DNA from 3 places in the Desulfonispora thiosulfatigenes DSM 11270 genome. Region 1 is predicted to be linked to each of the others. Evidence: predicted binding sites of a transcription regulator. Region 1 holds the regulator's gene; each other region holds the start of a gene.
The links. Region 1 encodes HrcA, which represses chaperone genes, less so after heat shock. Its sites were predicted from a motif close to TGTTAGCACTCNNNNNNNNNGAGTGCTAACA; they were not measured.
Positions count from the first base shown of each region.

Region 2: a site for HrcA is predicted at 3,820-3,850, ahead of groES (co-chaperone GroES). Genes of this name have one in related genera too.
Region 3: a site for HrcA is predicted at 4,343-4,373, ahead of htpG (molecular chaperone HtpG). Genes of this name have one in related genera too.

Region 1 is NZ_FWWT01000017.1:102,269-114,806, forward strand. Features, by position in the region: gene lepA (translation elongation factor 4) at 1-847, shown strand, start outside; gene hemW (radical SAM family heme chaperone HemW) at 859-1,995, shown strand; gene hrcA (heat-inducible transcriptional repressor HrcA) at 2,094-3,116, shown strand; gene B8965_RS07180 (TCP-1/cpn60 chaperonin family protein) at 3,194-4,735, shown strand; gene grpE (nucleotide exchange factor GrpE) at 4,766-5,296, shown strand; gene dnaK (molecular chaperone DnaK) at 5,374-7,200, shown strand; gene dnaJ (molecular chaperone DnaJ) at 7,281-8,441, shown strand; gene prmA (50S ribosomal protein L11 methyltransferase) at 8,453-9,400, shown strand; gene B8965_RS07205 (16S rRNA (uracil(1498)-N(3))-methyltransferase) at 9,403-10,143, shown strand; gene mtaB (tRNA (N(6)-L-threonylcarbamoyladenosine(37)-C(2))-methylthiotransferase MtaB) at 10,140-11,444, shown strand; gene B8965_RS07215 (histidine triad nucleotide-binding protein) at 11,533-11,877, shown strand; gene rpsU (30S ribosomal protein S21) at 12,012-12,194, shown strand; gene B8965_RS07225 (GatB/YqeY domain-containing protein) at 12,209-12,538, shown strand, end outside.
Region 2 is NZ_FWWT01000027.1:32-5,565, reverse strand. Features, by position in the region: partial or broken rRNA gene B8965_RS12180 (16S ribosomal RNA) at 1-655, opposite strand, end outside; gene B8965_RS12175 (hypothetical protein) at 965-1,669, opposite strand; gene groL (chaperonin GroEL) at 1,846-3,477, opposite strand; gene groES (co-chaperone GroES) at 3,499-3,786, opposite strand; gene B8965_RS12160 (5-formyltetrahydrofolate cyclo-ligase) at 4,087-4,656, shown strand; gene B8965_RS12155 (hypothetical protein) at 4,702-5,034, shown strand; partial or broken gene B8965_RS12150 (IS3 family transposase) at 5,116-5,534, opposite strand, start outside.
Region 3 is NZ_FWWT01000013.1:7,770-20,307, reverse strand. Features, by position in the region: gene B8965_RS03755 (ECF transporter S component) at 1-407, shown strand, start outside; gene B8965_RS03750 (type III pantothenate kinase) at 432-1,217, shown strand; gene B8965_RS03745 (cation-translocating P-type ATPase) at 1,230-3,824, shown strand; gene tlp (small acid-soluble spore protein Tlp) at 3,934-4,164, shown strand; gene htpG (molecular chaperone HtpG) at 4,444-6,321, shown strand; gene B8965_RS03730 (hydrolase) at 6,411-6,959, shown strand; gene B8965_RS03725 (ArsR/SmtB family transcription factor) at 7,221-7,499, shown strand; gene B8965_RS03720 (permease) at 7,500-8,504, shown strand; gene B8965_RS03715 (thioredoxin family protein) at 8,606-8,842, shown strand; gene B8965_RS12585 (hypothetical protein) at 8,861-9,019, shown strand; gene B8965_RS03710 (hypothetical protein) at 9,184-9,420, shown strand; gene B8965_RS03705 (hypothetical protein) at 9,474-10,412, shown strand; gene B8965_RS03700 (DUF4181 domain-containing protein) at 10,478-10,879, shown strand; gene B8965_RS03695 (hypothetical protein) at 11,116-11,400, shown strand; gene B8965_RS03690 (hypothetical protein) at 11,699-12,538, shown strand, end outside.

The DNA.
Region 1 (12,538 bases):
ACTACAATTAAATGATGCATCTTTAACCTTTGAAGCTGAAACTTCAATTGCATTAGGATTCGGATTTAGATGTGGGTTTTTAGGATTACTGCATATGGAAATAATTCAAGAGAGATTAGAAAGAGAATATGGTATTGAATTAGTAGTTACAGCTCCTAGTGTTATTTATAAAATAACTAAAACTAATGGAGAGGTAATCATGGTGGATAACCCTGCAAACTTACCAGCTCCCCAAGTTATAGATATTTTAGAAGAACCAATTGTTCAGTCTTCAATTATGGTTCCTAATGATTATGTGGGTGCAGTAATGGAGTTAGCCCAAGAGAAGAGGGGCATCTTCATAGACATGCAGTATTTAGCTGAAAATAGAGTTCAACTTAAATATGATTTACCATTAAATGAAATAGTTTATGACTTTTTCGACCAATTAAAAACAAGAACTAAAGGATATGCCTCTTTAGATTATGAAATGAAAGGCTATCTAGCATCTAACTTAGTTAAATTAGATGTTTTAGTTAATACAGAAGTAGTTGATGCACTTTCGTGTATTGTTCATAAAGATAAAGCATATGCCAGAGGCAAGGCTTTAGTAGCTAAATTAAGACAATTAATACCACGTCAAATGTTTGAAGTACCTATTCAAGCGGCTATTGGTAATAAGGTAATTGCTAGAGAAACAATAAAGGCTCTCAGAAAGAGTGTATTAGATAAATGTTATGGTGGAGATATAACTCGTAAAAGAAAGCTTCTTGAAAAACAAAAAGAAGGTAAAAAAAGAATGAAGCAAGTGGGTAATGTTGAGATACCACAAGAGGCATTTATGGCTGTATTAAGTCTAGAAGAATAGGATGTGAAGTTATGGCCAAATCTTTATATATTCATATCCCATTTTGCGAAAGTAAATGTAATTACTGTGATTTTTTAAGTTACCCTAGCTGTGACAATGAGATTAAAACAAGATATGTAAAAGCACTTGAAAAAGAAATAACACTTACAAACAATAAAAGTAGTACTCCACTAAAATCTGTTTTTTTTGGTGGAGGTACTCCTACTTCTCTATCAGGTAGTAGTTTTTGTACTTTAATGGATACCATAAAAAAAAATTATTATGTAAATCAGCAAACAGAGATAACTACAGAAGCAAATCCGGAAACAGTGGATTATACTAAACTATGTATGTTAAAAGACTCTGGAATAAATAGAGTATCTTTTGGAGTGCAAACCTTTGATGAGGAATTATTAAAGAGTATTGGAAGAATCCATTCAGCCAAAACTGTTTATAAAAGTTATGGTACTGCTAGAAAAGCAGGATTTTTAAATGTAAATTTAGATTTAATGTATGGTCTTCCTGAACAAAGTCTTAAAAAATGGGAGCATACATTATTAGAAACCTTAGCTTTAGAACCAGAACATATCTCGTTATACCAACTTAAAATCGAAGAAACAACCCCTCTAGGAAAAGAGCTACAAAAAGGAAAGATAGAAATATTTGATGATGAAATAGCCTTAGAAATGTATAAGATGGCAAGAGCTTATTTGGGGGAAAAAGGATATAAACAATATGAAATCTCAAATTTTGCAAAACCAGGCTATGAATGTAAGCACAATAAAACATATTGGTTAAATGAACCATATATTGGTATAGGACTAGGAGCATGTTCTTATAAATCCCCTACTAGAAAAATCAATGTAGGAGGATTAGAAGAATACTTAGAAAACCTAGAAAATAATCAATTACCTTTTTATGAAGAAGACATCCATGATAAGAAAATAGAAATGTCAGAAACTGTTTTTATGGGCTTAAGATTAACCGAAGGTGTTAGCTTAGACCAGTTTGAGAATAGATTTGGTGAAAAATTAGAAATTGTTTTTAAAAGGGCAATTAATAAATGCATAAGTCTAGGTTTAATAGAGCTAAACCCAGAAAGAATAAGGCTTACAGATAAAGGACTATATATTGGCAATTTAGTTTTTGAAGAATTTTTACTTAAATAAGTGAAGAATCATTGACATTTTCATAGGTTAATGATATTTTTTTATTATAAATTAGCACTCAACAAAGGAGAGTGCTAACAAAACAAAGGGTGGATGAAATGGAATTGGATGCTCGCAAGAGGAAAATACTCGAAGCAGTAATCGTTGATTATATCTCTACTGCTGAACCTGTAGGTTCCCGAACCATTTCGAAAAAGTATGAATTAGGGGTTAGTCCAGCTACTGTTCGAAATGAGATGGCGGATTTAGAAGAACTAGGTCTTTTGGAACAACCTCATACTTCTGCTGGGAGAATTCCATCTGATTTAGGTTATAGGTATTATGTTGATTGTTTAATGAGAAAAGTAGCTATAGAAGATAAATTAAAAGATACCATTAGAGAAAGCTTTGGTGTGAAGGCTAAGCAAATCGAAGATATTATTAAACACACTAGTAAAACTTTGTCGACCATGACTAATTATACATCTCTAGTAATAGCTCCTAAGGCAGGCAGTAATTCTTTACAAATGATTCAGTTAATTTTCATTGAACCAGGTAAGGCTTTAATTGTAATTATTACTGATGGTGGTAGAGTTGAAAATAAATTTATCGAAATTCCTCAATCTGTTACTAAAGAGGATCTTGATATAGTTTCAATGTGTTTAAATCAAAAGCTAAAAGGTTTAACATTGGAGGATTGGGATAAAAATATTTTAAAAGAATTACAGTTAAATTTAATAAAACAACAAAAGGTTTATACTAAGGCAATTGACTTATTGGATAGTATTTTAAATACCCATACGGAAAATAAAATTTATTTAGGTGGAGCTTTAAATATTTTAAATCAACCTGAATTTATGGATGTAGATAAGGCTCGTAGCCTCTTGACTTTACTAGAGCAAGAAGAAGAACTAAATAAGGTGATGAAAAATAATCTTGAAGAAGGTGTAGCAGTCAAGATTGGGACAGAAAATGACTGTGAAGGCATTAAAGATTGTAGCTTAATAACAGCAACTTATAAACTTAATGGCAATGTAATGGGGACGATAGGAGTATTAGGACCGACAAGAATGCAATATTCTCATGTTGTATCAATAGTTGATTATTTAACCCAAGTTTTATCCCGACTTATATTAAAGTGAAACAAGTGCATCTTTTTGGTATAAGTGGGAGAATATACATTAGATAAAAGTGGATAAAAATTTAGGAGGTAGTAGTTTTGAGTTCAAGCCATGGAGCAAACAATTCTGATTTAGATAGTAGATTCACTGCTTTAGAAACTAATATTGAAGCCATTCGTGCTGTAGCTAGTGCTGTAAAGGGAACAATAGGCCCTAAGGGCTTAGATACAATGCTAGTCGATCAAATGGGGGATATAGTGATTACTAATGATGGTGTTACTATTTTGAATTTGATGGAAGTAAACCATCCTGCTGCCAGAATGTTAATTAATATAGCAAGAGTGCAACAAGAAGAAATTGGTGATGGAACCACAACTGCAACCTTAATGGCTGGAGAAATGTTAAGTGAAGGGCTAAAACAAGTAACTCAAGGTGTTCCCATAGCTAGGGTGATTGAAGGGCTTAGGATAGGCTTAGCGCAAGCTATAGAAGAATTTGAAGCTAGGACCCAAGAGATTGATCAAGATAACTATTCGTTATTAACAAAGATAGCTTTAGTTGCAGGCAGAGAATATGAAGATATAGCTAATTTAGTTGTAAAATCGGCTCAAATAATGGGATCTGAAAAATTACTAGAGCCTTCTTTTAAATTATCTGATTCTATTAAAGCAATAGAGGGAGCTAATAACGAAGTTTTTGTAGGTACATTAATTAATAAAGAAAGAATGAATAAACAATCTCCAAAAGAAGTATTAAATGCAAAAATATTGATCATAGATGATGCTCTTGAACCAGAAGCAATTGATGATGCTGCTCTTGCAACTGAAAAGGGTTTTACTAGGTTTATGGAACTACGTGAAGAATTTAAACAAAGTATCGAAAAAATTGTGGAATCAGGTGCCAATGTAGTTTTAGTTGATAGAGGTGTAAATGATTTAGCTGAAGAAATCTTAATTGATAATGGCATAATGGTTGTGGAAAGAGTAGCTAATAAAGAATTACAAAAAATCAGTAAGCATACTAAAGCCAAAATGATCAAAAGAACGGGTTTAAATAAGCAAGTAGAAGCCATTAAAAACTACATAGGCTCAGCCGAAAAGGTATATGAAGATGAAAAACTTGAAAATATTAGAATTTTAAATGGAATAGGTGAACCTATTGCTACCGTTATTGTCAGCGCCTCTACTAGTGAAGTAGTAGGTGAAAGGGAAAGAATTGCTAAAGATGCAGCTAGTAGTGTTCAGGCCACATTTAAAAAAGGCTTTGTCCCTGGTGGAGGTTCTATAGATTTATATATAGCAAGAAAATTAGAAAGTCTGCAAAAGGATATTAAAGGAATGACTAGCTTTGGGGTGAAATGTGTTGCTAGCGCTTTAGAAAAGCCTTTTATGCAAATAGCGACAAATGCAGGTTATAATCCATTAGAAAAAATAGGAAATGTAACTCAAGCACAAGTAGAACAAAATAACTTTGCTTTAGGTATAGATTGTGATACAGGTGATGTCAAGGATATGTTGGTAGAGGGGATTATTGATCCTACTTTAGTAAAAATACATGCTTTAAAAGCAGCAGGAGAAGTTGCTGAAGCTATTTTACGTATTGATACTATTATCCGAAAAAAACAAGAAAGTAATCTTTAATATATATAACAATACACAGGTGGTGGGGAAATGACTAATAATGAAGAAAATGTAGAATTAGAAGAAGATATTATTGAAGAAGAGGAAAATACAGAGAGTACAGGTAAAGTAGAAATCGTAGAAGAAACAAATGAAGTTGATGAGCTTAATCAAAGACTATTAAGAGTTTCTGCAGATTTTGATAACTTTAAAAGAAGAACTAGAGAAGAAAAGGCAAGTATTTTAAAATATGCCAATGAAAAACTACTAATAGATACTTTGCCAGTTTTAGATAATTTTCAAAGAGCAATTGATGTTAAAGAACCAAGTGAAGAAGTAAAAAAATTCATTGAAGGTATGGATATGATTTATCGTCAATTGTATGAAGTTTTAAAGAAATCAGGACTTTCTGCAATTGAAGCTAAAGGAAATGAGTTTAATCCTGAACTTCATGATGCAGTTATGCAGGTAGAAAACAATGAGGTTCCTGACAATACAGTAATTGAAGATTTAAGAGCAGGATACCTATACCATGATAAGGTAATTAGACCAAGTATGGTACAAGTAGCAAAGAATAGTTAATGACAAATAATAATAAAAGTACTTAAAAAAAAGGATGAATTCCTTAAATTAATATTGAATATAGGAGGTTTTTTATAATGAGTAAAGTAATTGGAATAGACTTAGGTACAACAAATTCTTGTGTAGCAGTAATGGAGGGTGGGGAACCAGTAGTTATCCCAAATCCAGAAGGTAATAGAACAACACCATCGGTGGTAGGGTTTTCTAAAACTGCTGAACGTTTAGTAGGTCAAGTTGCTAAGCGTCAAGCAATCACAAATCCCGATCGTACTATTAGTTCAATTAAAAGACATATGGGTACAGATTACAAGGTTAGTGTTGATGATAAACAATTTTCACCTCAAGAAATTTCGGCTATTATTTTACAAAAGTTAAAAGATGATGCAGAAAGCTATTTAGGAGAGTCAGTTTCAAAGGCTGTAATTACTGTTCCAGCTTATTTTACTGATAGTCAAAGACAAGCAACAAAGGATGCTGGAACAATAGCAGGACTTGAAGTTTTAAGAATAATTAATGAACCTACAGCAGCTTCATTATCTTATGGTTTAGATAAAGAAAATGACCAAACAATTCTAATTTATGACTTAGGTGGCGGAACATTTGACGTATCTATTCTGGAATTAGGTGATGGTGTATTTGAGGTAAAGGCTACTAGTGGTAACAATCGTTTAGGTGGAGATGACTTTGATCAAAAAATCATTGAATGGATGATTGAAGAGTTTAAAAAAGAAACTAGTGTAGATTTAAATAAAGATAAAATGGCTGCCCAACGTTTAAAAGAAGCAGCTGAAAAGGCTAAACATGAATTATCTGGAGTACAAACAACTAATATTAATTTACCTTTCATCACTGCAACAGCTGATGGACCTCAGCATTTAGACTTAAATTTAACAAGAGCAAAATTTAACGAGTTAACAGCAGATTTAGTAGAAAAAACTTTAACTCCAACAAAACAAGCATTAAAAGACTCAGGTTTTTCTGCTAATGAAATAGATAAAGTAATTTTAGTAGGTGGATCTACACGTATCCCAGCGGTTCAAGAAGCGATCAAAAACTTAATTGGTAAAGAGCCTTATAAAGGTGTTAACCCTGATGAATGTGTTGCGCTAGGTGCAGCTATTCAAGCAGGTGTATTATCAGGGGAAGTTAAGGACGTATTATTATTAGACGTTACTCCTTTATCTTTAGGTATTGAAACTTTAGGTGGAGTATCGACTAAGTTAATCGAAAGAAATACAACTATTCCAACTTCTAAGAGTCAGATTTTCTCAACAGCATCTGATAGTCAAACATCAGTTGATATTCACGTATTACAAGGTGAAAGAGAAATGGCTCAATATAATAAAACTTTAGGACGTTTCCAATTAACTGGAATACCAGCAGCTCCTAGAGGAGTTCCACAAATTGAAGTTAAGTTTGACATTGATGCTAACGGAATTGTAAATGTTTCTGCTAAAGATTTAGGAACAGGAAAAGAACAAAAAATTACAATTCAATCTTCAAGCGGACTTTCAGATGAAGAAATTGAAAACATGGTAAAAGAAGCTGAAATGAATGCTGAAGCAGATAAAAAACGCAAAGAAGAAGTTGAAACTAGAAATGGAGCAGATTCATTAGTATACCAAACTGAGAAGACTTTAAAAGAAGCAGGAGATAAATTAGATGCTGATGAAAAAGGCGAAGCAGAAAAAGCAATACAAGAATTAAAAACAGCATTAGAAGGTGATAACACCGAAGACATTAAAGCTAAATCTGAAGCTTTAACTGAAATAGTTTATAAATTATCATCAAAATTATACGAGCAAGCAAATCCTGAAGCTGGGCAAGAAGCACCTGAAGGCGCTCCAGAGCAAGATGATAATGTAGTAGATGCTGACTTTACAGAAATTAAGGAAGATAAATAATAAAAATATCAGCAGGAGTGAATGTACTCCTGCTTGATTTCTTGTGTATTAAATAAACTAGAAAAAGGAGGTGAACCGGGATGGCAAAAAGAGATTATTATGAAGTTTTAGAAATTAGTAAAACAGCCGGCGAGGATGAAATTAAAAAAGCATATCGCAAGCTAGCCCGGAAATACCACCCTGATGTGAACCCAGGAGATAAAAAGGCGGAAGAGAAATTTAAAGAAGTATCAGAGGCCTATGAAATTCTTTCTAATCCAGAAAAAAGATCTGCTTATGATCAATTTGGTCATGCGGGTACAGATCCTAATGGTTTTGGTGGAGCAGGAGGATTTGGTGGCGGAGATTTTGGTGGATTTGGTGATATATTTGATGTATTCTTCGGTGGTGGCGGAGGAGGCTTTGGCGGTGGTAGAGCCCGTAGAGGTCCTACTAAAGGAAATGATCTTCGCTATGATTTAGTAATAGAATTTGAAGAGGCAGCTTTTGGGGTAGAAAAGACAATCTCTTTACCACGATATGAAAATTGTTCTAAATGTAAAGGAACAGGGGCTAAAGAAGGAACCGAAGCCGAAACTTGTGGAACATGTCATGGTACGGGTCAAGTAGCTCATACTCAAAGAACAGCATTTGGTCATTTTCAAACAGTTAAACCTTGCTCTACTTGTAATGGTGAAGGTAAAATTATTAAAGAACCATGCACAAAATGTAAGGGTCAGGGAAAGGTTCGCGCAACTAAGAAACTACAAGTTAAGATACCTGCTGGTGTTGACTCTGGATCGCGTTTAAGAATGGCAGGAGAGGGTGAACCTGGTGAATTAGGTGGACCACATGGAGATTTATATATTTATATTTCAGTTAAACCACATGAGTATTTTATTAGGCAAGGTAATGATATAATTTTAGAATATCCAATCAATATTGTGCAGGCTTCCATAGGAACTGAAGTAGAAATCCCGACTCTAGAAGGACCAGTTAAATTAAAAATTCCGGAAGGAACTCAAACAGGAACTGTATTTAGATTAAGAGGAAAGGGTATTACTAGTATCAAAGGTTTTTCTAAAGGAGACCAGCATGTTCAAGTGAAAATTATAACTCCTAAACATCTTACTTCTGAACAAAAAGAGTTACTTCAAAAGCTAGAAAAATCATTTGCTGAAGGACAGCATACGGATCAAGATGAAAATGATGGAAAAGAAAAAGGCTTCTTTGAACGAGTAAAGGATGCTTTTAAAGGTTAGGAGAGTATATTATGAATTGGTTAGAGGTTAAAGTTACAACTGTACAAGAGGCAATTGAGGGTATAGCTAATATTTTTCATGAGATTGGAGCTGGGGGAGTCGTGATTGAAGACCCCCAGCTTATCTCTATATATGCAGCTAAAGGTACATGGGATGCACATGACTTCACTAAAGAACTGTTAGATAAAATGGACGTAGTAGTCAAAGGATATTTACCAGTAGACGAGTTCATTTTTTCAAGATTAGAAGAGTTAAAACTTGAGCTAGAATTATTAAAAGTTAGGATAGGCGAAATCCCAACAATTATTGAAGAACAAGAAGTAAAAGAAGAAGATTGGGCAAATTCATGGAAAATTTATTTTAAACCTGAAAAAATTGGAGAAAAGACTGTAATTAAACCTTCCTGGGAAAATTATAAAGAAAAACCAGGAGACTTAGTAATAGAACTGGATCCTGGCATGGCATTTGGTACTGGTAATCACGCAACCACATCTTTATGTATAAATTTGTTAGAAAAATATGTAAAACCAGAGATGAATGTTATTGATGTAGGTTGTGGTAGTGGTATTTTAAGTATTTTAGCAGCCAAGTTAGAAGCTAAAAATGTAGAAGCTTTAGATTTTGATAATGTTGCAGTTAGAGTTGCTAAAGAAAATGTCGTTATAAATAATTTACAAGATAGTAATATTACAGTATGTCAAAGTGATTTACTCCAAAAGGCTACTTTAAAAGCTGATTTAATCGTAGCTAATATAGTTGCAGATATTATAATCAGAATGATTCCATCTGTTCAGAACTATTTAACCGAAAAGGGAATTTTAATTTGTTCGGGAATCATAGATGAAAGAAAAGATGATGTTATTAAAGCTCTAGAAGAATATGATTTTAAAACACTAGAAATAAAGGAAAAATCAGGTTGGGTAGCTATCGTAGTCCAAAGCGGGTTACAGGAGAGATAAGAATGCGAAGATTATTTATACCGACAAGTGAAGTTGAGAGTGATTTAATTATTATAGATGGTAGTGATGCGCATTATCTTTTAAATGTTTTAAGAATAGAAGAAAAAGAAGAGATTATAATTTTTGATGGTAAAGGAACTGAGTATTTAGTAGAAATTAATAAAACAAGTAAAACTCAAGTTGAAGGTCTTATAAAGGATACCTATTTTGTTGGTCAAGATACTGAGGTACAAGTTACCTTAATTCAATCCATAGCTAAAGGCGATAAAATGGATTATATTATTCAAAAATGTACAGAAATAGGTGTAGGTAAGATTATTCCGATAATTACAGAAAGAACAATAGTAAAACTTGATGCTAAAAAGAAAAAAGAAAGAAAAGATAGATGGCAAAAAATAGCTACTGAAGCTGCGAAACAAAGTAAAAGAGTGATCGTGCCTGAAGTAACAGAGATATTAACCTTGGAAGAATTAATAAAGAAACTAGATAATACTGAAAAAACCTTGATTTTATGGGAAGATGAAAATAAAACTAAAATGAAAGAATATCTTAAAAAACAAGAAAGTATCGAAAACATAAACATCATCATTGGACCAGAGGGTGGATTATCAGAAGCTGAGGTTAATAAATTACAAGAAAAAGGTGCGATAGCAGCTTCGCTAGGTTCTCGAATTTTAAGAACCGAGACAGCTGGATTAGTAGCCTTAACTATAGTCTTATATGAATTAGGTGAGTTAGGATGAGTAATGAAAATAAGAAAAGGGTTGCCTTATATACTTTAGGATGTAAGGTAAATCAAGATGAAACTGAAGCAATTGAGGGACTATTTAAAGACCGAAATTATGAGATTGTATCTTTTGAAAATAGAGCTGATGTATATATTATTAATACATGTACAGTAACTCATTTAGCAGACCGAAAATCACGTCAATTTATTCGAAGAGCAATTAATACAAATCCCAATGCTTTAATTGTAGTAACAGGATGTTATGCTCAGACATCTGCAGATGAGTTAGAAAAAATACCGGGTGTAGATTTAATAATTGGAACTAGTGGACGAGAAAAAATAGTAGATGTCATTGAGGAACATCAAAAGGTGAATATGGCTACTACCTTCGTTTCTGATATTAGAAAAGCTAAGGATTTTGAAGAATTACCAGTTGATCGTTTGATTCATAAAACAAGGGCTTATTTAAAGGTACAAGAAGGTTGTGAACAATTTTGTACTTATTGTATCATTCCTTATTCAAGGGGACCTTTTAGGAGCCGTAGCCTTGATAATTGTATAAACGAAGCGGGGAGACTAGTTGATGCAGGGTTTAAGGAAATTGTCTTAACTGGTATACATCTAGGCGCATATGGTATTTATGATGAAAAGCTTAGCCTATTTGATTTATGCAAGAATTTATTAGATAAAACTGATATTAAACGTTTACGACTCAGTTCTATTGAGCCTACAGAAATAAATGATGAAATTATAGAATTAATGAAAAATGATTCTCGTTTTTGTCGTCATTTACATATTCCACTGCAAAGCGGGGATAATAAAATACTTAAATTGATGAATCGACCTTATGATGCTGAACAATTTCAGCAGTTAGTAACAAAGGTTAAGCAAGAAGTACCAGGGGCTTCGATAACCACAGATTTCATTGTCGGATTTCCAGGTGAAGATGATGAGTCTTTTGCAAATAGTGTTGAGCTTATAGAAAAAGTTGGTTTTAGTGATATTCATGTATTTAAATATTCTCCTCGCAAAGGAACTCCTGCTAGTAAATATCCAGATCAAGTTGAAGCTAGTATTAAAGAAAAAAGAAGTAAAATTATTAGTGATCTTGCAACTAGAGGATTTGTAAACTTTGCTAGTCAGTTTATAAATCAAACAGTTGAAGTATTAGTCGAACAAGATGTTAAGGGAATTTGTGAAGGTCATACAGATAATTATTTACCTGTAAAATTTAAAGGTAAAATAGATAAGGGGCAAATCGTAAAAGTAAAAATAAAAAATCTTGAAAAAGGATTTTTAAGTGGCGAGTTGATTTAATAGCAGGATTTTCTGCTTTTAGTGCGAATTTATAATAATAAGGCTAAGAATATATACTTTATTAAAATAGTAGCTAGGAGGTGAAACAATGTCAGATTGTCTTTTTTGTAAAATAGTCAATAAAGAAATACCTTCTGAAGCTGTTTATGAAGATGAATTTGTTTATGCCTTTCATGATATTAGCCCTGTGGCTACTATTCATATAATAGTTATACCTAAAAAACATATCAAAAGTTTAAATGATATTGAAGAAAATGATTTATTATTAATGGGAAAGATTTTAAGTGCCATTAATAAAATAGCAAAAGATAAAAAAATAGATAGCGAAGGCTATCGTGTAGTTAATAATTGTGGAGAAAATGGTGGACAAACTGTTGATCACATACATTTTCATCTATTAGGTGGAAGAAATATGATGTGGCCTCCGGGTTAATCTTGCTTTAAATATAGATATTTAGTATAATTAAAAATGTGCAATTTTCAAGTTCCCATGGAATAAGTCCACTAGCCAAAAATTTTAAATAAAGTTAAAAAGTAAGATGGTTAGTAGTGGAGGGAGGGATATTAGTGAGTGAAATTAAAGTGGGTAAAAACGAAACATTGGATAGTGCCCTTCGTAGATTTAAGCGTTCTTGCCAAAAATCTGGGGTTTTATCTGAATGGCGTAAACGTGAACACTATGAAAAGCCAAGTGTGAAAAAGAAAAAGAAAGCCGAAGCAGCAGCTAAAAAGAAGGCTAAGAAAAGATAATTTGGGGTGATAAGATGTCCCTACAAGATCAATTGATGGCAGATATGAAAGATTCTATGAGAGCTAAAGAGGCTGGTAAGAAAAAACTAACTGTTATTAGAATGGTTAGGTCTGCTATTAAAAACATAGAAATAAATGAAAAAAGAGAATTAAACGATGCAGATATCGTTGAAGTTCTTGCAAAAGAAGTAAAGCAACGCCGTGATGCAATACCTGATTACGAGAATGCCAACCGACCAGATATAGTGGAAAGCTTATTAAGTGAAATTGACATATTAATGGAGTATCTTCCTAAACAATTATCAGAAGAAGAAATTCGTAGCTTAGTAAAAGAAGTTATTTCT
Region 2 (5,534 bases), on a different contig from region 1:
AGTCTCTGGGTTAAGCCCAAAGTTTTCACACCTGACTTAAAAATCCGCCTACACGCTCTTTACGCCCAGTAATTCCGGACAACGCTTGCCCCCTACGTATTACCGCGGCTGCTGGCACGTAGTTAGCCGGGGCTTCCTCCCAATGTACCGTCAATCTATGGCACTATTTGCACCATAGCCTTTCTTCCATTAGGACAGAGTTTTACAACCCGAAGGCCTTCATCACTCACGCGGCATTGCTCCGTCAGGCTTTCGCCCATTGCGGAAGATTCCCCACTGCTGCCTCCCGTAGGAGTCTGGGCCGTGTCTCAGTCCCAGTGTGGCCGTTCACCCTCTCAGGCCGGCTACTGATCGTCGCCTTGGTGAGCCATTACCTCACCAACTAGCTAATCAGACGCGGGTCCATCCATAAGCGATAGCATTGTAAAGAGGCCATCTTTACTTAATCTACCATGCGATAAATTAAGCTTATTCGGTATTAGCACCGGTTTCCCGGAGTTATCCCCAACTTATGGGCAGGTTACCCACGCGTTACTCACCCGTCCGCCACTAACTTTTAGTATTTAGTAAACTAAAAACTAAAAGTCCGTTCGACTTGCATGTGTTAGGCATGCCGCCAGCGTTCGTCCTGAGCCAGGATCAAACTCTCCATTAATATCCTGCAAGCTCAAAACCAACATTTGGCTTTGTTATTTATCCGTTTGTTACTTGTGGTCTGTTTCTTATAACTATTTGATTTTCAAAGAACAACTTATCTTTAATGTGTTGTTGTCTGTAAAAATATCTTATCATTTTTATTTATGCTTGTCAACATTTCTTTTGATGAATTTTTTTCTGTTTTTCTGGTGCTCAGATAATATAACATGAGATTAATATCTTATGCAAGTCTTTTTTGTGATTTATTTTAAACTTCCTTAATATTTATTGTTTAATTTATTATTTACATGTTTAATCAATCTAGATATTAATCAATTGGAGCTTTAATAGTAATCTCCTTGTTTATATTTTTAAATACAACATCTAAGATTAGCTTATTATTATCATGCTCCTTATTAACTGCACTTATTCTCGCTTTGATTATTTCTTTATGTTTTGAATCTATCCATATTGTATATTCGAGGTCTTGCCATGACGTCCTTAAGTATATGTTTTTCCAATTTGCCTTTATTTTATACATTTTAGCTTTACTTTTATTTATATTTTCTTTCCCAAGATAATTAACTTCTATATCACCCTCGAAATCTAATATTCCCAATGGATTAATTTCTTGCATTAACTTTTCTGTTTCTTTTATATCCTGATTTTCTAATACAAGCCAGTTCTCTGAAAAAGAATCTTTACGATAAAAATTATCCCCTACTCTGAAAACTTCAAGTTCACCATTAACAAGAAAAACTTTTCCTAGTAAATGAACGTCATCACCATTTTTTTCTCCTTTAACTTGTGTTAATAAATTTTCTTCATTATCAATAATACTTTTAGTAATCGCATTATAACTATAGCTATTTGCATTTAATGTATTATTCATACTTTGAGTTACTATTTCAGTAGGCGATAAAGGTTCGTATAAATATAGACCTAAACCCCCTCCTATAAATAATGATATAACCAAGCAGCTTACTACCCACCATTTAATTCTTTTATTAAATATTGTGTTTAATGATAACATTTTACTCCTCCTCTCCTTCACTAAATCTATTAACAGAGAAGAGGTTTTATTCCATAAAAAAGAAGCTGCTCATAAGTTTAGTAAACTAATGAACAGCTTCCAACTTTTTTTAACCTTACGTGGTCAATAAATTTTGCATTCACCTTGAAACTTTGATAATCAGGAATGATGAATTATTACATCATTCCTGGCATTCCGCCACCCATTCCTGCCATTGCAGCTGCACCATTATCAGCTTCTGGGATATCAGTTACTAAACTTTCAGTTGTTAATATCATAGAAGCAATACTTGATGCATTTTGAAGAGCAAAACGAGTTACTTTAGCTGGATCAACAATACCCGCAGCAATCATATCTACATATTCGTCTGTAAGAGCATTAAATCCAACTCCTACTGGTGATTCTTTTACTTTTGAAACAACTACAGAACCTTCTGCACCTGAATTGTAAGCAATTTGACGTACTGGTTCTTCCAATGCTTTTTTAACAATATTTACACCAGTTTGTGCATCCGTTTCGCTTAACTCTAATGATTCAAGAGATTTTAAAATATCCACTATGCAAGTTCCACCACCTGCTACGATTCCTTCTTCTACAGCAGCACGTGTAGCAGCTAATGCATCTTCAATACGATGTTTTTTCTCTTTTAATTCAGTTTCAGTAGCAGCTCCTACTTGAATTACAGCTACACCGCCAGAAAGTTTCGCTAAACGTTCTAATAATTTTTCTTTATCAAATTCAGAAGTAGTTTCTTCTACTTGGTTACGAATTTGATTTACACGTCCTTCAATTTCTTCTTTGTTGCCTTTTCCTTCAACCACTACTGTCTCTTCTTTAGTAACTTTGATTTGACGAGCAGAACCAAGCATAGTAATATCTGTATTTTCTAATTTTAATCCTAATTCTTCACTAACTACTTGACCACCAGTTAATGCAGCTATATCCTGTAACATTGCCTTACGACGATCACCAAACCCAGGAGCTTTAACAGCTACACAAGTGAATGTTCCTCTAATTTTGTTTACTACCATAGTAGCTAGAGCTTCACCTTCAACATCTTCGGCAATAATTAATAAAGCCTTTCCGGCTTGAACTACTTGCTCTAATACAGGTAATACTTCTTGAATAGAAGCAATTTTTTTATCTGTAATTAAAATATAAGGATCATCTAATACAGCTTCCATTTTTTCTGTATCTGTAACCATGTATGGAGAAACATATCCACGGTCAAACTGCATTCCTTCTACAACATCTAAAGATGTTCCAAATGTTTGAGCCTCTTCTACGGTAATTACTCCATCATTTCCTACCTTTTCCATAGCTTCAGCAATTAAATCTCCTATTTCTTTATCAGCAGCTGAAATAGAAGCAACCTGAGCTATAGCCTCTTTATTTTCAATAGGCTTTGCAATTTTATGTATTTCTGCAACTGCAACCTCTACAGCCTTTTTGATTCCTTGTCTAATAATCATTGGATTAGCACCCGCTGCTACATTTTTTAATCCTTCTCTAATCATAGCTTGTGCTAAAACAGTAGCAGTTGTAGTTCCATCCCCAGCTACATCATTTGTTTTAATTGCAACTTCTTTTAGTAATTGAGCTCCCATATTTTCAAATGGATCTTCTAAATCGATTTCTCTTGCAATAGAAACACCATCATTAGTTATAGTTGGAGAACCAAATTTTTTGTCTAATACAACGTTACGTCCTTTTGGTCCAATTGTAACTTTAACTGCATCTGCTACAGCATTTACTCCCGCTTCTAACGCACGTCTAGCTTCTTCACCAAATAATATATCTTTAGCCATTATTAATTACCTCCTTTATTATTAGCCTAATACAGCTAAAATATCTCTTTCACTTAATATTAAAACTTCTTCGCCATCAATTTTAACTTCTGTGCCTGCATATTTAGAAAAAAGAATATTGTCTCCTACTTTAACTTCCATTGGAAATTTTTGACCATTTTCAATTTTTCCAGAACCCACTGCTAAAACTTCACCTTGTTGTGGTTTCTCTTTAGAAGCAGTATCAGGTAATACAATACCACTTTTTGTTTTTTGTTCTTGTGCCATAGCTTTAATAACTACTTTGTCACCTAATGGTTTAATATTCATATTCATAGCCTCCTCATTTAGAATAATCTTTGTTGTTAGCACTCTCTTTAAGTGAGTGCTAATATCTAAGTATAATAATATTAAAGGTTCTCAAACTTATCAACCCCTAAATACAAAAAAATTGGATTTTTTTTCGCATTTATCATTAATTAAGCAAAATTAGCTTAAGTTTTCTTTAACTATCTTATTTTATTTCCCTTTTTAAAGGTTTTTATTCATATAATTTAATAATTGAGATATTGTAATCATTATATATAAGCTGTTAATATAATAATAAATTATTTATTTGGATGGGATAACATGAAAACTAACCTAAGAAATCATTATAAAAATATTCGTAACCAATTAACAACTAAAGAAGTAGAACAAAAAAGTTTGGAAATCTTAAAAATCTTGACTAATCATTATAGTTGGAAAAATGCGAAAAGGTTAATGATTTATATGTCTTTTCAAAAAGAAGTAATGACCATGCCTATTATTGAAACTGCCTTACTAGAGCAGAAAGAAGTTATAATTCCTATTTCAAACCTTACTAATTGTACAATTACACCTAGTTTATTAACTTCGGTAGATGAACTTAGACCTAATAGGCTTGGTATTTTAGAATTACCCCCTAACAAACAAATTAGTATAAATCCTGCACTAATTGATTTATGCCTTATACCAGGAATTGCTTTTGACTTACAGGGGCACCGCCTTGGTTTTGGTAAAGGTTATTATGATCGCTTTCTTCCTTTATTAAAGTCAAGCACGCCTAAAATTGGGCTTGCTTTTGACTGTCAAATTAGCAATAATGCTCTACCTTTTGATAAGCATGATTTTAGAATGAATAAACTATGTACTGAAAAAATGTTATATACTATAAAATAAAGTAATCATTAATATTTGAGTATTATTAAATAGGGAGGTTTTTTTATGCAAAGTGATAATATAACCTGTGTGCAAAGAGCTAGATTTTTCTTTTATTATCTAGAAAAGCAAGACATTATCATGCGTGATCCTTGTGCAAAATCAGTGAGATACTATAAGGATAACCTAACCGATCGTCTAGAAAGGGTAGCACAAATGATGGAAATTCTAAGCGATCTTCATTATGATTGGGCAATAACTGCTAAAAAGGACTTTATTTTATTTGAAACTACTACTTTAGATTTTAATATTGCTCTTGAAAAGTTAAAGCAAAATAATTTTACTGATGATGAATTTGTTTTAAAGGTTGAATATGACCGTAAATGGGGACTTTTGTAAAACAAAAAACACCTTCAAATTTGAGGTGACCCCTAAAAGTTAGACTTTATTAGCGAGACAGTTTCGGCTGCCTCGCTATTTTTATGCAGCCTGAAGACTAAGTCTGTATTGCACTGGACTTAGCCATCCAAGTTTCTCTTTAATTCTCTTTTCGTTATAGTAATTTATGTATCGTTCAATTTCCGACTTCAATTCCTCATAGCTGTAATAGACGACACCATAGTAAATCTCTTGTTTAAGCAGTCCAAAGAAGTTCTCCATAACGGAATTATCATAGCAGTTACCTTTTCTAGACATACTTTGAAAAATACGTTCTTCCTTAAGCCGGTTAGAGTATGCTCTCATCTGGTAAGCCCATCCTTGATCTGAATGGAATGTTCGGCGATAAGGACAATCTGAGGTTATTTTTAATGGCCTTATCTAGTGCATCCATTACGCTCTTGGCCGTAAGGACGCTTAGCAATACCATAACTAATAAGTTTCACCATTACACATATCCA
Region 3 (12,538 bases), on a different contig from region 1:
GTAGAGCCACAATCTTACACATTCCAGTGATTTTAGCAGCTATTTTAGAAGGTCCAGTAGTAGGTGCATTTACAGGATTTTTATTTGGTCTTTATAGTTTTATGACGCCGACAGGAGCGATTCCCTCAGATCCAATTGTACGTATTTTACCAAGAATATTAATTGGGATTACATCATATTATGCGTTTTGGATCTTTCGCAAAAACATCACATTAGCTTCTATTTCTGCAGCCATTGTCGGAACTTTAACTAACACTATTGGTTTTTTAGGACTAGCTGTTTTAATGAAATACTTACCTATTCAAGCAGCCTATATTATTGTTATTAGTAACTCAATTTTTGAAATAATTATTGCATCAGTATTAACTGTAATATTGGTAAAAGCTTTAAGTAAATATCGCAAATAATATTAAATTAATGAGGTGAAAATAGTGTTACTAGCATTTGACGTAGGGAATACTAATATAGTTCTGGGAATATTCGAAGGGAAAAAGTTACTAACTGATTGGCGAATTGCTACTGATAAATCTAAAACTGCTGATGAATATGGAATTATTATCAATAATCTGTTTAATTATCATAAACTAGATGTAGGAAGTATTACCGATGTTATTATATCTTCAGTAGTGCCGCCAATAATGACCTCTTTAGAAGAGATGGCCTTTAAGTATTTTAATGTAAATCCAATGATAGTGGGACCAGGGATAAAAACGGGAATGCCAATTTTATATGAAAATCCTAAAGAAGTTGGGGCTGACCGTATAGTTAATGGCATAGCTGCTTATAATAAATATGGAGGACCTCTAATAATTGTAGACTTTGGGACGGCTACTACTTTTTGTGCAATTTCTGCTAAGGGAGAATATTTAGGTGGAGCTATTACTCCAGGTGTACAGATATCCGCAGAAGCTTTATATACTAGAACTGCAAAGTTACCTAAAGTGGAATTAATAGCACCTAAAAACAAGAAAACCATTGGCAAAAATACCGTTGCTGCGATGCAAGCCGGGATAGTTTATGGTTACTGCGGCATAGTTGAAAGCATAGTTACAAGAATGAAAAAAGAAATGGGTAGTAAGGATGTAAAGGTAATTGCTACAGGAGGAATTTCGCCTGTAATTGCAAGTGAGTCTAAGGTAATTGATAGCGTTGATAAACTATTAACTTTAGATGGTTTAAGAATTATTTATGAACAAAATAAAATAATAAAAATATAAAGGAGTGTTCTAGTGCAGCATTACTTTGAGGGAGTAGAAGATGTTTTAAAAGAGCAGGAAACTTCAAAAGAAGGTATAAAAGCTAGTAATGCCCAAGAGAGGTTAACCAAATTTGGAAAAAACAAATTAGAAGAAGCTAAAAAGAAAAATATTGTCATAAGATTTTTAGAGTTAATGCTTGACCCTATGATAATTGTTTTAATAGCAGCTGCTGTAGTTTCTGGATTATTTGGTGAAGTAGCAGATATGATTATTATTTTCTTAGTTGTTATCTTAAATGGGGTATTAGGAGTTGTCCAAGAAGGGAAGGCTGAAAAGGCAATTGAAGCCCTGCAACAAATGTCTTCTACACATTCAAGAGTGCGTAGAGACAATGAGGTTGTGCAGATTAAATCAGAGGATATAGTACCAGGAGATATTGTGCTATTAGAGGCAGGAGATGCTGTACCAGCTGATATGAGAATAATAGAGTCAGCAAGTTTAAAGGTAGAAGAATCTCCTCTAACTGGTGAATCTGTGCAAGTAGATAAATTTAGTGAGCCCATCGAAAAAGAAGATAATCTTCCTTTAGGAGATCGTCTAAATATGCTTTATATGGGTACTAGTGTAGGATATGGTAGAGGTGAAGGCGTTGTAGTTGCTACTGGCATGGAAACTGAAATGGGCAAAATTGCAGGTATCATAGCAAGGACTGAAGGAGGTAAAACTCCACTTCAAAATAAATTAGCAAGTCTTAGTAAAGTACTTAGTTTTGCCGTTTTAGGAATATCTATCTTTATTTTTGCCTTTAGTATTTTGAGAAAAGGTGACTTTTCTAGTGAATATGTCTTTGAGATGTTTATGCTGGCTGTCAGCCTTGCAGTTGCTGCTATTCCAGAAGGACTCGCTACCGTTGTTACCGTAGTTTTATCAATTGGTGTAACAAAAATGTCAAAGAGAAATGCAATTATTCGTAGATTAACAGCAGTAGAGACCCTTGGTTCTACCCAAATTATTTGTTCTGATAAAACGGGTACTTTAACCCAAAATAAAATGACAGTTGTGGATAGTTATGGACAAGAAGAAATATTGCCTATAGCACTTGCTCTTTGTAATGATACGCAAGTCTCTGAAGATGGATCTGTGTTAGGTGAACCCACTGAATCAGCCCTAGTGACTTATGCTTTAAAACAAGAGAAAAATAAAAATCTATTAGAAAAAGAGATGCCACGGGTAGAAGAGGCACCTTTTGATTCAGACCGTAAAATGATGTCTACTATTCATAAAAATTCTAAAGGGGAATTTATTCAGTATACAAAGGGAGCACCCGATGAAGTATTAAAGCAGTGTACTCAAATTTTAACTAAAAAGGGAATCGAACCTTTAACAGATAGTAAGCGTGAAGAAATTTTAGGGGAAAATACGAAAATGGCTGAAAAGGCCTTGCGTGTATTAGCAGCAGCTACTAAAAATTATAATGCTAAACCAGAGAATAGACCAGAAGAGCTTGAAAAAGATATGATTTTTATAGGTTTAGTTGGGATGATTGATCCTATTCGTCCAGAAGTAAAAATAGCCATTGGTGAATGTAGGGATGCTGGAATACGCCCAATTATGATTACAGGCGATCATAAAATTACAGCAGTTGCAATCGCAAAAGAGTTAGGTATTTTAAATGATCAAGGGGAAGCGATAACAGGAGCAGAACTTTCCCGCCTATCAGATGAAGAATTTGAAAAAACAGTAGAAAAGTATGCTGTTTATGCAAGAGTACAGCCTGAGCATAAGGTACGTATAGTTAATGCGTGGAAGAAAAAAGGGAAAATTACAGCCATGACAGGTGATGGGGTTAATGATGCTCCAGCTTTAAAATCAGCAGATATTGGTATAGGCATGGGTATTACGGGTACACAGGTAACAAAAAATGTAGCAGATATGGTACTAGCGGATGATAATTTTGCATCTATTGTTTCGGCAGTAAAAGAAGGACGAAGAATCTATAATAATATTCGTAAAACAGTGCAGTTTTTATTAGCTTCAAATTTAAGTGAAGTGTTAGCCTTATTTATTGCAACCCTGTTTGCTGTTCGCTTATTTTCACCAATTCATATTTTATGGATTAATTTAATTACAGATACTTTTCCTGCTATTGCACTAGGAATGGAAGAACATCAAGAAAATAGCATGAAACAACCACCTCGTGATCCTAAGGAAAGTATCTTTGCAAGAGGGGTCGGAATAAGTATTCTTTATCAAGGATTGCTTATTGCAGTAATAACCCTTATATCCTTTTTTATCGGAAATGACCAATCGCATATAACGGGTATGACGATGGCATTTTTAACGCTTTCCATGTGTGAAATATTTCATTCTATGAATATGCGTTCTTTAACAGGCTCTATCTTCACTATTAAAAAACAAAATAAATATCTGTGGGGAGCCATGATTTCATCTTTTGTCCTCACAATTGCGGTTATTTATACTCCAGGTTTAAATAATATCTTTAAACTTGTAGCTCTTCCATGGTATGACTTTTTAGTAGCAACAGCTTTAGCACTAGCAGTTATTCCAATTGTTGAGATCATTAAAGTATTTAAAAGAAGAGTAATGAACCCAGAAAATATGTAAGTAGCTAGTTTTCTAAAATAAATTAATAATTATCGTATATCTATTTCTTATTTGTACAAAATAACTAAAGGGTAATTTTTATTATTTTAAAATAAGGAGATTGATAACGATGAAAAAAAATAAACCTGATGATAGAAGAGATAATGTAGATAAAATTCAAAGCAACATTAATAATACAATTGAGAATTATAGGGAAGCTAAAGATATGATTAACGAAACAGATAATCAAACTATGAAAAATCAATTAATAGAGAAAAATGAAAAAAGAAGAGATGCATTAAGTGGAATGCGTGAAGAAATTAAAGACGAAGCAAATGCAAGACAAAACAACTTAAAATAGTAACTTTATTAATAGTAACTTAATAGAAAAATAAATAATTTTTAACGAATGAGATAAAGAGATAAATATTGGAAGGGACTGTCTTAAAGTAAATTTTAATTTACAAACAAAGGCAGTCCCATTTATATTGTTCATAAATATTGACATTAATTTTTTTATATGGTATATAAAAAGTAGACATTAGCACTCACTAGAAGAGAGTGCTAACAATTTAAAAGTAAATTATTTACTATGCTATTTCATAGAGCGTAGTTTTATTAAGAAAGGGGACAATTTATAATGAAAAAAGAGTTTCAAGCTGAATCCAAAAAATTATTAGATATGATGATTAATTCAATTTATACCCATAGGGAGATATTTTTAAGGGAACTTATTTCTAATTCTAGTGATGCTATTGATAAAATTTATTATCAAGCTTTAACTGATGAAAAGATAAAATTTGATAAAGAAAACTTTTACATAAAGGTAATACCAGATAAAGAAAGTAGAACCTTGAAAATTACTGATACTGGTATTGGTATGACTGAAGAAGAATTAGAAAGAAACCTGGGGATAATTGCCCAAAGTGGATCTTTGGCATTTAAAAAAGAAACAGAAATAAAAGATGGACATGATATCATTGGACAATTTGGGGTAGGTTTTTATTCTGCTTTTATGGTCGCTGAAACTGTTACTGTAATAACTAAAGCATTAGGAAGCGATACTGCCTATAAATGGGCATCTAAAGGGGCAGATGGCTATACTATTGAAACTTGTGAAAAGGAAGCAGTAGGTACAGAGATAATTTTAAAAATAAATGAAAACACGGAAGAAGAAAATTATGATGAATACTTAGAAGAATATAGATTAAGAGCAATCATTAAAAAGTACTCTGATTACATTCGCTATCCAATAAAAATGGACATGACTCAAAGAAGACTTAAAGAAGGAAGTAAAGATGAATTTGAAGAGTATGTAGAAGAACAAGTTATTAATAGTATGATTCCATTATGGCGTAAAAATAAAGGTGAACTAACTGATGAAGATTATGAAAACTTCTATAATGAGAAACACTATGGTTTTGATAAACCACTTACTCATATTCATATTAGTGTAGATGGAACTGTGCGTTATAATGCTATATTATATGTTCCGGAAAATATTCCTTTTGATTATTATACTAAGGAGTACGAAAAAGGCTTAGAGTTATATTCTAGTGGAGTCTTAATCATGGATAAATGCTCTGAACTTTTACCTGACTACTTTAGCTTTGTCAAAGGAATCGTAGATTCAGAAGATTTATCTCTTAATATTTCCCGTGAAATGTTACAGCATGATAGACAATTAAAGTTCATTGCGAAAAATATTAATAACAAAATTAAAAGTGAATTACAAAAGCTTTTGAAAAATGAAAGAGAAAAGTATGAAAAGTTCTTTGAATCTTTTGGTAGCCAAATAAAATTTGGAATTTATAATAATTATGGTATGCATAAAGATGCCTTAAAAGATTTACTTGTTTTTTATTCCTCAACCGAAAAGAAAATGGTAACCTTAGCGGAATATGTAGAGAGAATGCCAGAAGATCAAAAGTATATTTATTATGCTTCAGGTGAAACAAATGAAAGAATTGACAAATTACCTCAAACTGAAATGGTAGCAGAAAAAGGATATGAAATCTTATACTTCACTGACAAAATAGATGAATTTGCTGTAAAAATGTTAATGAATTATGAGGGAAAAGAATTTAGATCTGTGGCAAGTGGAGATTTAGGAATCGAATCTGAGGAAAATGAAGATAAGGCAGAAGTAGAAAATGAAGAAAATAAAGATCTTTTTGCAGCGATGAAAGATATTTTAGGAGAAAAAATAAAAGATGTACGAGCTTCTAAAAGATTAAAAAGTCATCCTGTATGCTTAACTAATGAAGGTGATTTAACCATTGAAATGGAAAAAGTCCTTAATTCCATGCCAGATAATCAAAATGTTAAAGCGGAAAAGGTTTTAGAAATTAACCTTAATCATGAAGTATTTAAAACCTTACAAGATGCCTTTAGTAAAGATCAAGATAGATTAAAACTATTTACAAATTTATTATATAATCAAGCCCTATTAATCGAAGGATTACCAATTGAAGACCCTGTAGAGTTTACTAATAATATTTGCAAAGTAATGGTTTAAGGTTTATTAAACCTATCTAAAGATATTTAATAGTAGGGAAAAAATTCAAAGTGTTTTTTAAAAAAGGATTTAACGAAGGAGTTTTCGCGGTGGATAAGTTTACCTTAAAAAAAGATGAAACTGTTTTGTTAGTAATAGATATCCAAGAAAGATTAGTTCCCGCTATGAAGTCAGGGGACCAGGTGATTAATAAGACTAATATCTTATTACAGGCCGCTACTAATTTAGGTATTCCTGTCCTTGTAACCGAGCAATATCCTAAAGGATTAGGCAAAACTGTAGAAGAAGTAAGTAAATATTTAAATCAGTCTAAAGTTTTTGAAAAAACAAGTTTTAGTGCCTGCATACCAGAAGTAGTAGCAGAGCTGAAAGGGCTAGGTAGAAAAAAGGTTATTATCGCAGGAATGGAAACTCATGTCTGTGTTTTTCAAACAGTACGGGATTTACTAGCTCATGGCTATGAGGTCTTTGTAACAGAAGACGCTATTTCCTCTAGAACTGGAGAAAACAAGCAAAATGGCTTAAACTTAATGTCCCACATGGGAGCTGTAGTAACTAATACAGAAACCATAATTTTTGACCTCTTAAAAAAAGCAGGTACTCCTGAGTTTAAAGTGTTGTCTAAATTAATAAAGTAAGAGCAAAGCAGAAACTATACTAAATATTTAAAGCATAAAGTCTAAATATAAAGGCCAATCAGGATGAAAATTTATCCCGGTTGGCCTTTTTTAAGCATTAGATTAAATTTAGAGGAATCTATTATGCCCCAGCCTGTAACTAGTAATGCAGAAATAGATTACTCACTTATCGAAAAACTCAATAACACATTGACACCTATCTATGTCTAAGAATATAATACATATAGATAAACATCTATGTATAGGTGGGAGGAGAAATAATTGACGAAAAATTATAAAGAATATGCTGTATATTTGAAAGCACTGGCAGATGAAACTAGAGTAAAAATATTTGATATGCTCGCTGGTGGTGAATTATGTGCGTGTAAGATTTTAGAAGAATTTGAAATTACCCAGCCGACTCTTTCGTATCATATGAAAATATTATGTGAAAGTGGTTTAGTTACTAGCCGTAAAGATGGAGTTTGGATGAAATATTCCCTTAATGAAAAAGGCTTAGCTACCTTAACTAATTTTTTTGAGGGTGTTAGGAGGGGTTAGATGATTATTTTTGAATGGTTAAATAACCACTTATTAAAAATGCAGTGGTTACATGACTTAGTTACGGTGCTTGTGCAAAATATTTTGGGATTAGATGTAGGTAGCAGATTAGGTGGGAGTATTCATTTTTTTATCTACGATGTTATTAAAATATTTATTCTTTTATCAGTATTGATTTTCAGTATTTCTTATATCCAAAGTTATTTTCCACCAGAACGAACTCGGCAAATTTTAGGAAAGTATAAAGGTACTTCTGCAAATATTTTAGGAGCTTTACTAGGAACGGTGACCCCCTTTTGTTCTTGTTCATCAATTCCTTTATTTATTGGTTTTACTAGTGCAGGACTGCCAATTGGCGTTACCTTTTCTTTTTTAATATCTTCACCTTTAGTTGATTTAGCTTCTGTAATTTTATTAGCTAGTATCTTTAACTGGAAAATTGCGATAGCTTATGTGGTGGTAGGTCTTATCCTTGCTGTAATCGGGGGAACGATAATTAGTAAGTCTAATTTAGAACAACATGTAGAGCCTTTTGTTTATGGTAATCAGGTGTTGGATGTAGAACAAGAAAAGCTAACTAAAAGAGATCGGATTGAGTTTTCAAAAGATCAAGTATTAGAAATAATTAAAAGAGTGTGGATGTATATCTTAATAGGAGTAGGAATAGGAGCTATTATTCATAACTGGATACCACAAAATATTATTTCTGCTGTTTTAGGGCAAGATAAATGGTATTCTGTTTTAATAGCCACAATAGTAGGCGTGCCAATGTATGCAGATATTTTTGGAACTTTACCTATTGCCGAAGCCTTAGTTTTAAAAGGAGTAGGAATCGGCACAGCTTTAGCCTTTATGATGGGAGTTACCGCACTTTCTCTTCCTTCTATTATTATGCTAAAAAAGGTAGTAAAAACAAAACTATTAATCACCTTTGTGGGAATTGTAACGCTAGGAATTATTATAATTGGTTATTTCTTTAATTTGTTCAGTTATTTATTTCTTTAAAGAGAAATTTGTTATAATAGCTCAAAGGTTTTTAGTTTTAAATAAGAAAAAATAAATCTTGCGCAAGTAGTTACACAAGATATAATAAGGAGTGATTTATAATGATTATTAAAATATTAGGATCTGGATGTAGAAATTGCATCACATTAGCTGAAAATACAGAAAAGGCTTTAAAAGAATTGGGAAAAGAAGCTGAAATAATTAAAGTAGAAGACTTAAAAGAGATAACTGCATATGGGGTGCTTATAACTCCTGCAATTGTAATTAATGAAAAGGTTATGTCATTTGGGAAGGTCTTAAAACCTAAAGAAATCATTAAAATGATCGAAAAGGAATAGGACTAAAGGAGACTAAAAATGTCAAATAGTAATATTGAAAAGATGAAAAGAATTATTGCTGAGAAAAAGAAAGCAAGCGCTGAGCAAGGTCTTAGTGGTGAAAGAGCAAGTAAAAAAATAGGAAAGCAGCAAACAGTAGTAAAACAACATAAAAAGGGTGGACTATTTGATAAATAAAGAATAGATTAGGGCTAGGGTGTAATTAAAATGCCCTGGTCTTTTTTTAATAAGATAATTTCGAATTTTCTATGAATTAATGCGAACTTTTTTGTAAATTTGACAGTCTTATATATATAATTAAGCAAGGTATAGGATAAAGATTAATACCAGGAGATGGTTATATGGAAAAAGCTAGACGAATTACTGTTAGTATAGTAGCAATTATCTATTTACTACTAGTATTTATGAAAATTGATATTCCTAGTAATGTTTTTATTGCTGTACTAGGGATAATACTTTTGAATCAGTCAATAGATGAATGGAGTAGATATAAAGAGACAAATAGAAAAATACATTTGTTAATACCAATTAGTTTTTTAGCTACGGTCGTTTTAATTGTACTAATTAGGTCATTCTAATAACAAAATATGCAAATTTAAACTGTAAATTAAAACTAACGAGGTGAAAGGGAATGAAAAAAAGATGGTTTCAAGTACTTCTGGTAATAGTTAGTATTTGGCTAGTGATTACCATATATTTTTACAATCAACATAAAATATCGATCAACAGGTGTGTAATTGATAAACATATTGCATATGAAAATACCATCATTAAGATTGATGAACTTGTTGTAACTGATCATGAAAAAAATTACGTCATGTTCGATAGTTGGCACTTTAAAGTAGTTCCTCGTTTACCTGGGTTTTTACAAAAACCGTTTTTGCTAACAAGCTCATTTTATCGAAAGCCTTATAAGGAATTAGAATATAATGAAGATCATAAATTTGGGATAATGTCATTAAAAGCAACTATATTTGAAAAAAATTTAGATCCTGAATATTTACATAATATAAATGAGAAGATTCACTTAATGGATGATCAAGGAAATTATTTACCTACTACAGAGAATGGTACTGACAACGAAGATTATATTTCATTTTTTTACAAGAAAAATAAACGTTTTGATAAAAGTATAGAAAATATAAATATTGTACTTAAAGATGATAAGGATAATATTGTTACAACTATTCCAGTTAACTTAAAATGGCAAATAGAAAATTATAATTATTTTAACAGAATGCCTAACTGGAATTTTTATTTAGACCCACGAAATACAGTAAGGGAATTAATTATAAGAAAAAAATCGGATGAAGATTATTTAGATTTATTTCAGGAACAAGGACAAAAGATTGATTCAGAAAATTTAAATCATGATTATTGGCAAGATACTATTCATTCAGAGTCGATAAATTATATTGGAAATTATAAAGAGTGGGAAAATGTGTATTTATCAGAGTTAGAATTTAAGAAAGATAATGTACTAGAATCTAAACAAAAAACATACCTAATTGATACAGGCAAAACATTTAAAATAATTGAGATCAGTCCACTGCAAGTAGTGTATGAGTAAACTAGAAAAAGGAGTGTTTTATATTGTATGGTGTAGACCCTTTGTTTTGGCTAAAGTTATTTTTTGTGCTAGCTATATTTACATCTTTGATATTTGCTTTTGAAGCTGTAATGAGAAGGTATTTAAAAGTAGAAAAAAGAAAATTCTTTACATATAATCATGTAAATGAAAAACATAAAAAAATTGATTCGACAATTAGAATTAGTTTTTTGATAATACTTTTTATTTTATACATTTATCTAGTAAGTGGCCCGGATAAAATTATCTGGTATCTTCAACCTGGGGTTTTAGGATTTATATTTTTAGGAATCTCTGAAATAGTTAGAGCTGTTATGGAATGGAAATATGCCGTAAATAGAAATGCATATATTTTTACAATTAGTCAATTAATCTTCAATATAATGTTGCTTATAATATTACTGTGGATAGTGAAGGCTAATAATTTTTTCGGTTTGTTTAACGTTTAAAGATAGAAACAAGTTGATAATTGTCTTTTTTGAAGGGAAATAGGAGTGCTCAGAATTTAGAGTTATTAATATTTAAAATTGGTTTGATAAAATAAATAGATTAATTGTTAAATAAAGTAAGGGGGTATGATCATATATGAAAAATCAGAAGATGACCTTACTTTTATAACAAGGAAGCTCACAAAATTGATTTCATTAAAGATGTAACTTTAAAAGAGATTATGAACAATAGAGACATGAAGCTGGTAGAAGTCTTACATGAATTGGAGGAAGGTGGAATATATGCCCTTGAAACAAATAAACATCTATATATTATTTTAAAGGGCACTGAAAATTCATATGAAAATATAGATTATGAATTAAATGAAGATATCTTAAAAATAAAATTTGATACAGATGCTTTATCTGAGCGAAAACAAATAGTTTATGAGGTAGAACCGTTTCCTACAGATATTTATGATACTTTAGTATTAGAGCAAGATGGTGAAGAAATAGGATTTAATTCAATATATGGGAAATGACTTAATAATTACATCTTTCTTAACCCCAATTAGTCTATAAAATTTAAAAGAGAATAAGCTTAAATTCTTAAATATATATAACCTTTATATTTTGCAACGCCAAAAATATAAAGGGTTTTTAGGTTTAAAATGTAATTATAGAGGTCTGGATTTTAATCCTTATTTTAGAAGTGGCCTATTCATAGACGAACCAAATAAAAGGCTTATAGAAAAAGGCGATTAAGTGAATTCATATTTTAAAGTACTTTATACAACTTATTTTAAAATTGATACTTAATAATGTTGAGGTGAAAGGAAAATGAAAAAAGTATGGCTAAAGGTATTTTTGGTAGTAATTGTTATCTGGCTAGTAATCACTATTTATTTTTACAATCAACATAAAATATCAATCAAAAGATGTGTAGTTGATACTAAAGTTAACTATGAAGGTAATATTATTAAATTTGATGAACTTGTTTTAACAGACCGTAAACCGAATTACATCGAATTTGATGGTTGGCACTTTAAAGTAGGCACTCGTTTACCTCGGTTTTTGCAAAAACCTTTTCTTGCAACCAGTTATTTTTATAGGAAGCCTTATAGAGAGTTGCAATATAATGAAGATAAAAAGTATGGAATTATCGAATTAAGAGGTACTTTAATTAGAGAAAATTTAGATGAAAAGTATTTTGATAGTATAAGAGACAAAATTGATTTGATTGATGACCAGGGGGTTAGTTTACCTCTTCATAGAGATGGTATGGAGTTTAATGAAAGTACTTTCTTTTTTTATAAACAAAATAGTTTTTTCGATAAAAGTATAGAACAAATAACGATAGGAATTAAAGATAACAATGATAATATTGTTACTACTATTCCAATTAAGTTAAAGTGGCAAATAGAAAATTATAATTATTTTAACAGAATGCCTAAGTGGGACTTTTATTTAGACTCGCAAAATACTGTAAGGGAATTTATCACAAGAAAAAAAGCTAATGAAGATTATTTAGATTTATTTCATGAACAAGGACAAAACATTGATTTGGAAAACTTAAAGCATGATTATTGGCAAAATATAATTTATTCAAATTCGGCAAATTATATTGGAAATTATAAAAATTGGAAAGATGTATATTTATCACAATTAGAATTTATGAAA